One region of the Neobacillus sp. DHD-1R genome, then DNA from elsewhere that is predicted to be linked to it. Evidence: riboswitches for the same ligand, from Rfam matches in the RefSeq annotation. Region 1 holds a riboswitch; the other holds the start of a gene.
The links. Region 1 has a riboswitch for S-adenosylmethionine ahead of AC3ANL_RS23060 (5-methyltetrahydropteroyltriglutamate--homocysteine S-methyltransferase). Riboswitches for the same ligand answer to the same signal wherever they lie in the genome.
Positions count from the first base shown of each region.

Region 2: it holds a riboswitch for S-adenosylmethionine, as region 1 does, so the genes downstream of both, metK (methionine adenosyltransferase) here and AC3ANL_RS23060 (5-methyltetrahydropteroyltriglutamate--homocysteine S-methyltransferase) in region 1, are expected to answer to the same signal.

Region 1 is NZ_CM173232.1:4,664,251-4,669,007, forward strand. Features, by position in the region: gene AC3ANL_RS23050 (beta-glucosidase) at 1-1,532, shown strand, start outside; gene AC3ANL_RS23055 (YaiI/YqxD family protein) at 1,613-2,053, opposite strand; SAM riboswitch class I at 2,264-2,370, shown strand; gene AC3ANL_RS23060 (5-methyltetrahydropteroyltriglutamate--homocysteine S-methyltransferase) at 2,480-3,583, shown strand; gene AC3ANL_RS23065 (hypothetical protein) at 3,813-4,652, shown strand.
Region 2 is NZ_CM173232.1:4,070,174-4,074,930, reverse strand. Features, by position in the region: gene AC3ANL_RS20090 (alpha/beta hydrolase family protein) at 1-205, shown strand, start outside; gene AC3ANL_RS20085 (DUF2584 domain-containing protein) at 241-483, shown strand; gene pckA (phosphoenolpyruvate carboxykinase (ATP)) at 649-2,232, opposite strand; SAM riboswitch class I at 2,506-2,659, shown strand; gene metK (methionine adenosyltransferase) at 2,944-4,143, shown strand; gene asnB (asparagine synthase (glutamine-hydrolyzing)) at 4,419-4,757, shown strand, end outside.

The DNA.
Region 1 (4,757 bases):
CGTTTGAGATGTCAGTTAAGGATGGCAACGTTGGTTCAATCATGTGCTCGTACAATCGGATAGGCGGGACCTACGCTTGCGAAAACGAGTATCTGCTAAACACCGTCCTGCGTGATCAGTGGGGTTTCAAAGGTTACGTTCAGTCTGACTTTGGTGCTACGCACTCAACTGCGCCTGCGTTAAACGCCGGATTGGATTTAGAAATGCAGAACGCCAGATTTTTCACAAACGTGGACATCAAGGCTGCACTTGATAACAAAAGCTTAAAGATGGAAACCATCAACCAAGCACTAGGTCGCCGCTACGTACAAATGTTCAAATATGGCATATTCGACCGACCAATCGTGCAAGGTACCATCGACGCTGAGACGAACGGTTCCAAAGCACGCGAGATCGCCGAGCAGACAACAGTTCTGCTAAAGAACAAGGATAGCCTGTTGCCGCTTGACGGTTCCGTGGATTCAATCGCTTTGATTGGGCAGTCAACCTACGTCGACGCAGCTGTCGCCGGTGGTGGCGGCAGCTCAAGGGTCAGTCCACTTTATACAGTTTCACCGCTTCAGGGTCTGCAGAACACCTTAACAAAAATAGGTTCAGATGCTGTGATTACCAAGGTGACAGTGAAAAATGATAATAGCAATCTTAGTGAGGCTGTTGCTGCAGCGAAGGATGCCGATGTTGTCATCCTTATGGCTGGAGTTGTGACCAGCGAGGGCCGCGACCGCCCAAGCTTGTCTCTTCCAGACAATCAAGATGCATTGATTTCAGCCGTAACCGCTGCAAACAAGAAAACCGCTCTCGTGCTCAAAGATGGCGATCCAGTTCTTATGCCTTGGGTTAACGAGGTTCCAGCAATACTCGAGGCATGGAATCCAGGCCAGGAGGACGGCAATGTTGTCGCCAACTTGTTATTCGGTCTCGCCAACCCATCAGGTAAGCTCCCAGTAACCTATCCAGTAGCAAAGGCAGACACGCCAACGAGCACCGCCGATCGTTACCCTGGAATCAATACCGGCGTGTTAGACAGTACTGGTAAGGAGATTCCGCAAGTGTATTATTCTGAGGGTCTAGAAATGGGCTACCGCTGGTACGACGCCCAAGGCATCAAACCGCTTTTTGCATTTGGACATGGTCTGTCCTACACCAACTTCGAGATTTCTAAGCTCGTTGTCACACCAAAGACTACTGATGGTACCAAGCCAATTAAGGTATCGTTCTTCGTGAAGAATACCGGAGACGTTGCGGGCGCTGAAGTGCCGCAAGTCTACCTAGGTGTGCCTGAAAACGCGAACCAGCCGCCTAAACGCTTAGTTGGTTTTGAGAAAGTCCGCCTAGAACCAGGTGAGAAGAAGCATGTCACCATTACCATTGACCCATCAGCGTCTAACCATCCACTGTCCATTTGGGATGCCGAAGCTGACGCGTGGAAAACGCTTGACGGTAAGTACGAAGTGAAAGTCGGTAACTCTTCTGATAATGTTACGCTGACTGACTCCATTACGGTACGCACGCCTGCAGGTCACAGCAAGTGAAGCTTCCATTTCTAATACTATAAGGTAAAATGAAAAAGAGGGTGTTTCCATGTTAATTGGAACTCCCTCTTTTTGGTATTTTAACGAGAAATAACTTGTTTAAATAGCCTCCTAAATTGCTCCCGATCTTCTGCTGTAAAAGGCTTAGGACCCTTTGTTCGCTTTCCGCTTTTTCGAGCCATTGCACTTAAATACCGTGTTTGTAATAATTGGTCAATGTTTTCAGTTGTATAGCTAAACCCTTTATGGTGGAGAACGATACAACCCTTTGCTAACCCTAGCGAAGCAAGACCATAATCTTGTGTCACAATGATATCTCCTGATTGTGCTAACTTCATAATCCGATAATCAGCCGCATCTGCCCCAGAATCAACATAAATGATTTCCACTCCTGATGGTTGTTCCGCATTGGAAAAATGAGAAAAACTCGTAACAAGGGTAATAGGAATTTCCGCACTTCTACCTTCAGAAATAATAATATCTTTTACCGGACAAGCATCTGCATCAACATAAATTTTCATCTGTATCGCTCCTGAAAAGAAGTTTGAATTACTAGTGATACTAGTGATAAATTGGGCTTTTGTCAAACATCTAATCGTGGGAAAGTTCTCTTACGTTAATGCTTTAACGCATCGGGGGTCTGACCCCCTATCTCAAAACTCTAATTCTTGCAAAAATATTGACATTTAATCAATATCGATATAGGATTAACAATAATTTAATAGTTAACGATCTTATCCAGAGAGGTGGAGGGACTGGCCCTGTGATACCTCAGCAACAGCCTTATTTATTATGTGGACTGTGCTAATTCCAGAAGCGTCAAGCTTGAAGATAAGAAGAGTAAGCTGCTTTTGCATGCGACCAAACCTCTTCTTATGTGTAGAAGAGGTTTTTTATTTTTCTCATGGTGAATTCTTTAAATATTACTAGATTTGGAGCTGATTGAATTGACAAGAACATTAGTGAAAGCACCTTTTAAAGCAGATCATGTCGGAAGTTTTTTAAGACCGGAGCGATTGAAAAAGGCACGTTTACAAAAACAAAACGGGGAAATTACTGCAGAACAATTACGTCAAATTGAAGATGACGAAATTATTCGCCTGGTAGAAAAACAAAAAGAAGTGGGATTACAGGCTGTAACGGATGGAGAATTACGACGAGCTTGGTGGCATTTCGATTTTCTCGGAGGTCTTGTAGGGGTTGAATTTGTCGAAACCAAAAAAGGCTTACAATTTAATGGGGTCGAAACAAGACCACATGGCGTAAAAGTAACAGGCAAAATTGATTTCGCCAATCATCCCATGATTGAGGATTATAAATTCTTACACAGCATTGCCGGTGACCACGTAGCGAAATTTACAATACCAAGCCCCAATATGTTAATTGTCCGCGGACAGGGTATTAGTGAAGTCTATGATCACCACGAGGAATTTGTAAAGGATTTAATCCATGCTTACCAAAAAGCTATTCAAGCTTTTTATGATGCTGGGTGCCGATATTTGCAACTAGATGATACCTCATGGGCATCGTTATTCTCAGAGGAAGGCAGAGATAAACTGAAGAAGGACGGTCATGACCCTAAAGCCTTAGTTCAGACGTTTGCTAGAGCCATTAATGAGTCCATTGCGAACAAACCTGATGATTTGGTTATTACGATGCACATTTGTAGAGGAAACTTCCAATCTACGTATACTTCTTCAGGCGGATATGATTTTGCATCTGAACTTATTTTTGGGGGATTAAACGTGGATGGGTTATTCCTAGAGTTTGATGATGAACGTTCTGGTGGCTTCGAACCACTTCGCCATGTCAATCGGGATGACCTCCAAATTGTCTTAGGATTAATCACCTCTAAATTCGGTGAACTAGAAGATCCAGAAAGAATAAAGGCAAGAATAAAAGAAGCAAATCAATATGTCTCTTTGGATCAGCTTTGCCTAAGCCCACAATGCGGTTTCTCTTCAACCGAAGAAGGAAACCTGCTAACCGAAGAACAGCAATGGGACAAAATACGTCACGTCATCGATATCGCAAATAGTGTTTGGAACTAAATAAATAGGCTTATGGGGTCAGACCCCCGGCGTAGTAACGCGTTAACGCACCGGGGGTCTGACCCCGCCTTTTACTATCTTTTTACCACATTTCACAAATATTTCAATATTAATCCATTTTCTCTGATTCGATAGACGGTATACTACGATTAACTGCAGAAGAAGATTCCCCTCTTAGCCTCCTTTGTTATTTTTCCAAACCAATAAACTATAGAAAGCTGGTTGATTTATGAAAAACAGAAGTCATACGAAGGTTCGTCATGAAGGAAACATGTTAGATGTTAAAATGCGGGTGCATCAGTTTGAAAATCCCAATGAACATCAGGAATTTCTTAGAAATTTGGCTATTAGTTCTGAATTTGAAATGCGATACCGTGGTTTGCTAGAATACTATGGAAAAGAGTTTATCGCCTATAAACAGCAAAAGCCCTCAGACAAAAACCGCAATGAATTTCTTCGTATCATCTCACAGTTTATGACCACTTGTTTAGAAGATCATTGTCCACCCTCTTGGCAACAATGTCAGCCCCCATTTTGGGAAGAACTCATCTTCACCTTTTATCCTCATAGCATGAAAATCTCAGCAGAAGAAAAAGAAGTAGAAACCTTTTTGTCACAGTTAAAAAGGTTTGTAAAATGGCTTGATAAAAGGGTTGGCACCTCCTGGTATCAAATTGTGGAAGAATATATCTTTATAGCTCACTCAGAACTCAAGACCTGTGAACACCTGCTGAATGCCATCTTTTTGAACGACTATCCTCGTATTTACCATGATGACTGGAATCCCATCCAAGATCTTGAAAATATAAATCACAAATTTGAACAATGCACTGATCACCTTAAAAGTATCTTTGAAGTAACCAGCATCATTGAGGACACTGTTGTATTAACGGAATTAAAAACCAATCGTACCTATTACCTTAAAGGTCTTCCATATAAATTAATTGAAATTGGAATGATCTTGAACGGAATCATAGGGAAACATAGCGGCGATATAACGTGGAATTTGTTTCAAACAGATGGAATCTATCCTCAAAGAGGGAAAACCTACATTCATATTAAGAGATAAAAAAGAAGCGCCTGACCCCCGGCGTGGTAACGCGTTAACGCACCGGGGGTCTGACCCCAAAAATTTAAAAAATATGGATGTCCCTATACAAAAGTTGCTATTGGG
Region 2 (4,757 bases), 590 kb from region 1:
TCCTGTTCTTATTATCCATGGTGTCAATGATCATAATGTATCAGTGGAGCACGCCTACCGTTTGGAAAAAAGACTTCGGTTATTAGATAAATCAGTAGCTTGTTGGTATTTTGAGGAGTTTACTCATTATTTTCCGCCAGCAGTGAACAGAAAAATTGTTCATGATTTATCAATCTGGATGAAAAACCAGAGCAAAAGATGGTAATATATAGTTAAAAGATGCAGAGGAGCGGATAGTTTATGGGTATGCCCCTTGAGTTGAATACAATGATTGTGACCAAAGGAAGAGAGAAAAGGGTCGAGGAAAATCTTTTTGTGCTTGAAAAGGAAGGTTACCGACTTTATCCCATTGAGATCCCCATTGATGTAAGAAAAACGATGGATGGTGATTCAAGTGGAACCGCTCTAATAAAAAAAGTAGAGTGGCAGCAAAACAAAACAACGCTAACTTATCAATTAGTTTCATTAAATTCGACGAACTGAGCAGCAGGGTAGACAAAAGAGCTTATGCACGGACCTAAATCAATTACACGAGCTAGTTACCCGACAGTCAACAAAAATCGTTATGCACCAATAAAAAAATGACTATCAAATTAGGTTACATTTTGATAGTCATTTTTAATGTTTACCATATTTTTTTAGCATTAATTAAGCTATTGGACCGCCTTTTTCTGCAATCTCAGCCGATACATCCGTGAATTTTTTGAAGTTTTCGCGGAACTTTGCTGCAAGTTCTTTTGCTTTCTTTTCATAGGCCTGTGGGTCTGCCCATGTTTTATTAGGCTGAAGAACCTCATCAGGTACACCTGCAATATGAAGCGGTATATTTAAGCCAAAGATATCGTCTTTAACTGTTTCCACATGGTTGAGTTCACCTTCGAGTGCTGCTTGAACCATTGCACGTGTATAGGATAGCTTCATTCTGCTGCCGACACCATATTCACCACCGGTCCAGCCAGTATTGACTAAAAAGACATTGGCATTGTGCTCCAATATTTTTTCACCTAGCATGTCTGCATAGCGGTTCGCAGGAAGTGGCAGGAATGGTGCACCAAAGCAGGTAGAAAAGGTTGCCTGTGGTGAAGTTATTCCACGCTCTGTCCCGGCAAGCTTGGAGGTATAGCCGCTTAAAAAGTGGTACATGGCCTGTTCCTTTGTTAATTTTGCAATAGGAGGTAAGACTCCAAAGGCATCCGCTGTTAAAAATACAATCGTATTTGGATGTCCGGCAATACTAGGCTGAATGATATTCTCTATGGCATCGATTGAGTAGGCAGCTCTAGTATTCTCTGTCAGGGTTCCATCATCATAATCAGGGATTCTTGATTCAAGATCGATTGTCACATTTTCAAGAACGGTACCGAACCGGATGGCATCAAAGATTTGTGGCTCTTTTTCACGTGAAAGATTAATACATTTAGCATAGCAGCCACCCTCAATATTGAAGACACCATTGGAAGACCAGCCATGCTCGTCATCACCAATAAGCCGTCGATTGGCATCAGCAGAAAGAGTCGTTTTTCCTGTTCCAGACAAACCAAAAAATAAGGCAACGTCGCCTTCTTGGCCGACATTTGCTGAACAATGCATAGAAAAAATATGATTCTCAGGTAATAAATAATTCATTACTGAAAAAATTGATTTTTTCATTTCCCCTGCATACTCAGTTCCACCAATTAAAATAATTCGGCGTTCAAAGGAAATAATAATGAAGGTTTCAGATTTTGTACCATCAACAGCTGGATCTGCCTTAAAGTTTGGGGCAGAAATAACAGTAAATCCGGCATCATGTGTGAGCAATTCTTCTTCTGTTGGACGAATGAATAACTGTTGCGCGAATAGATTATGCCATGCATATTCATTGACAACTTGGATTGGTAAACGAGATTTTTGATCCGCACCGGCGAAGCCTTTAAATACAAAAATTTCCTCTTGTTGTTTTAAATATTCAAGTACCTTTTGATACAGGTTAGTGAAAACTTCTTCAGAAATTGGTTGATTTGGACCCCATGCAATTTTATCCTTCGATGACTCTTCCATGACAATATATTTATCCTGTGGTGACCGGCCTGTGTATTTGCCAGTCGAGACACTGACTGCGCCTGATGAAGTTAGCGATCCTTCATTTCGGGCTAAGACTTTTTCGACCAGTTGAGGGACGGATAATTGTACCTGAACATGACCTTCTTGCAACAGTTGTGTTAATTCATTTGGAATATGAACAGAATTCATTGACTGAAACCTTCCTTTATCCATGTTTTTATGTTTATTATGATAAATAGTATAACACATTAATTCTAATAGTCTATACTATTCTGAAAAATTTGCTAATAATTCTTGCTTAGATAGAAGTTACACTAAACGGTATATCATCTTATATATAAATAGGAAAGAAAAAAGTTTTGTATAAGATGTTCACAAATGGTTATTTTAACTAAAAATTTATTATTAATTTATTGACATTGTTCGACAGTGTGGGTTATGATTTACCCTTGAACGGATACTCTCTTATCCCGAGCTGGTGGAGGGACAGGCCCTATGAAACCCAGCAACCTGCAAACGAAAAAGGAAATTTGATAAAAGTGTTTTTTTATTTATCATGATTTTTTCGGGCAAAGGTGCTAAACCTGAAGCAAGGCTAGTCCTTGAACGATAAGAGTGAAAGGCACGCAAAACTTTTGCTAACAACCTTTCCTCACACGATGGAAGGGTTTTTTTGTATTTTTAGCAAAATTTTACGTGCTACATAGGTGCTGCTTTTTATTCCATCGTAAGAATTTGCTAAAGGGTTAGGACAGTTGATAGTTTTGCTAATAATAATCCCATGTTTATTTCATACTATTAAGGGAATGAGTTCCGTATCAACTTGAGGTTTAACGGCAAGTTCACACCAGCCCTATACAGTTAACCTCACTTTATTTCAAAAATATAGGAGGAATTCAGATGTCAACAAAACGTCGTTTGTTCACTTCTGAATCAGTTACTGAAGGTCATCCGGACAAGATCTGTGACCAAATTTCTGATTCCATTTTAGATGCTATCTTAGCCAAAGATGCTAATGCCCGTGTTGCGGCTGAAACTTCAGTAACAACAGGATTAGTGCTTGTTACAGGCGAAATCACTACCTCTACTTACGTTGATATTCCAAAAATTGTTCGTGAAACCATTAAAGGCATCGGATACAATCGTGCTAAGTATGGCTTTGATTCCGAAACTTGTGCGGTTTTAACTTCTATTGATGAACAATCACCAGATATCGCCATGGGTGTTAACCATGCCCTTGAGGCACGTGAAGGTCAAATGTCTGATGAGGAAATTGAAGCGATTGGTGCGGGAGACCAAGGGTTAATGTTCGGTTTTGCATGTAATGAAACAAAAGAACTTATGCCTCTTCCCATCTCACTTGCACACAAGCTTGCTCGTCGTTTAACAGAAGTTCGTAAAGAAGAATTACTTCCTTACCTTCGTCCAGACGGAAAGACTCAAGTAACAGTAGAGTATGATGAGAATGACAAACCAGTTCGAATTGATACAATCGTTATTTCAACCCAACATCATCCAGAAATTACGTTAGAGCAAATCCAACGTAATGTAAAAGAATATGTCATCAATCCGGTTGTTCCACAAGAACTAATCGATGAAAATACAAAATATTTCATTAATCCTACTGGACGCTTTGTTATCGGTGGACCACAAGGAGATGCAGGTTTAACAGGCCGCAAAATCATCGTTGATACTTACGGAGGTTATGCTCGTCATGGCGGTGGTGCCTTTTCTGGAAAAGATCCTACCAAGGTTGACCGTTCTGCTGCATATGCTGCTCGTTATGTTGCAAAAAATATTGTTGCTGCAGGACTTGCAGAAAAAGTAGAAGTTCAGCTTGCCTATGCCATTGGTGTTGCTAGACCCGTTTCAATTGCTGTTGATACGTTTGGAACTGGTAAAGTTAACGAGGATATATTAGTGGATCTTGTCAGCGAAAACTTTGATCTTCGCCCAGCAGGAATCATCAAGATGCTTAACCTTCGCCGTCCAATCTACAAGCAGACAGCTGCATACGGACACTTTGGCCGTACAGATGTTGACCTGCCTTGGGAGCGCACAGATAAAGCAGAGGCATTACGCCAGCAAGCTAATCTATAATCTAAAAAGCTCTTGCGCCTTGATTAGATGCAGAAGCAAAACACATAAAGGGGAGTTGCATTTTGATGTAACTCCTTTTTCTATTTTTCGTCTGTTTTAATGTTATGGATGTTATAAAATTAAGTACAATGTTTAAGTAGGACTATAGAAGTGAAAAATGATTGTACAGTAAATTTTCTAATGTTACAGTGCCATTTTCGCCATAATAGTGGTAGTATAAGAGAGATGTTTTTTCAAAGAACATTTTAATTAAATTGAAGTAGGTGAGGTACATAATGTGTGGTTTTATCGGTTGTGTACACGACATAACACAAAACTATAGCGATGAACAAAAACAGCAGTTTAAACAAATGAACGATATAATTACCCATCGTGGACCGGATGATGATGGCTTTTATTATGATGACCATATTCAATTCGGCTTCCGCCGTTTGAGTATAATTGATATTGAAAGTGGTCATCAGCCATTAACGTATGAAAATGAGCGCTACTGGATTATCTTCAATGGGGAAATTTATAATTATGTGGAGCTTCGTGAAGAATTGCTCAAAGAAGGACTATCATTTGCGACTAGTTCTGATACCGAAGTAATTATTGCTCTATATAGCCATATG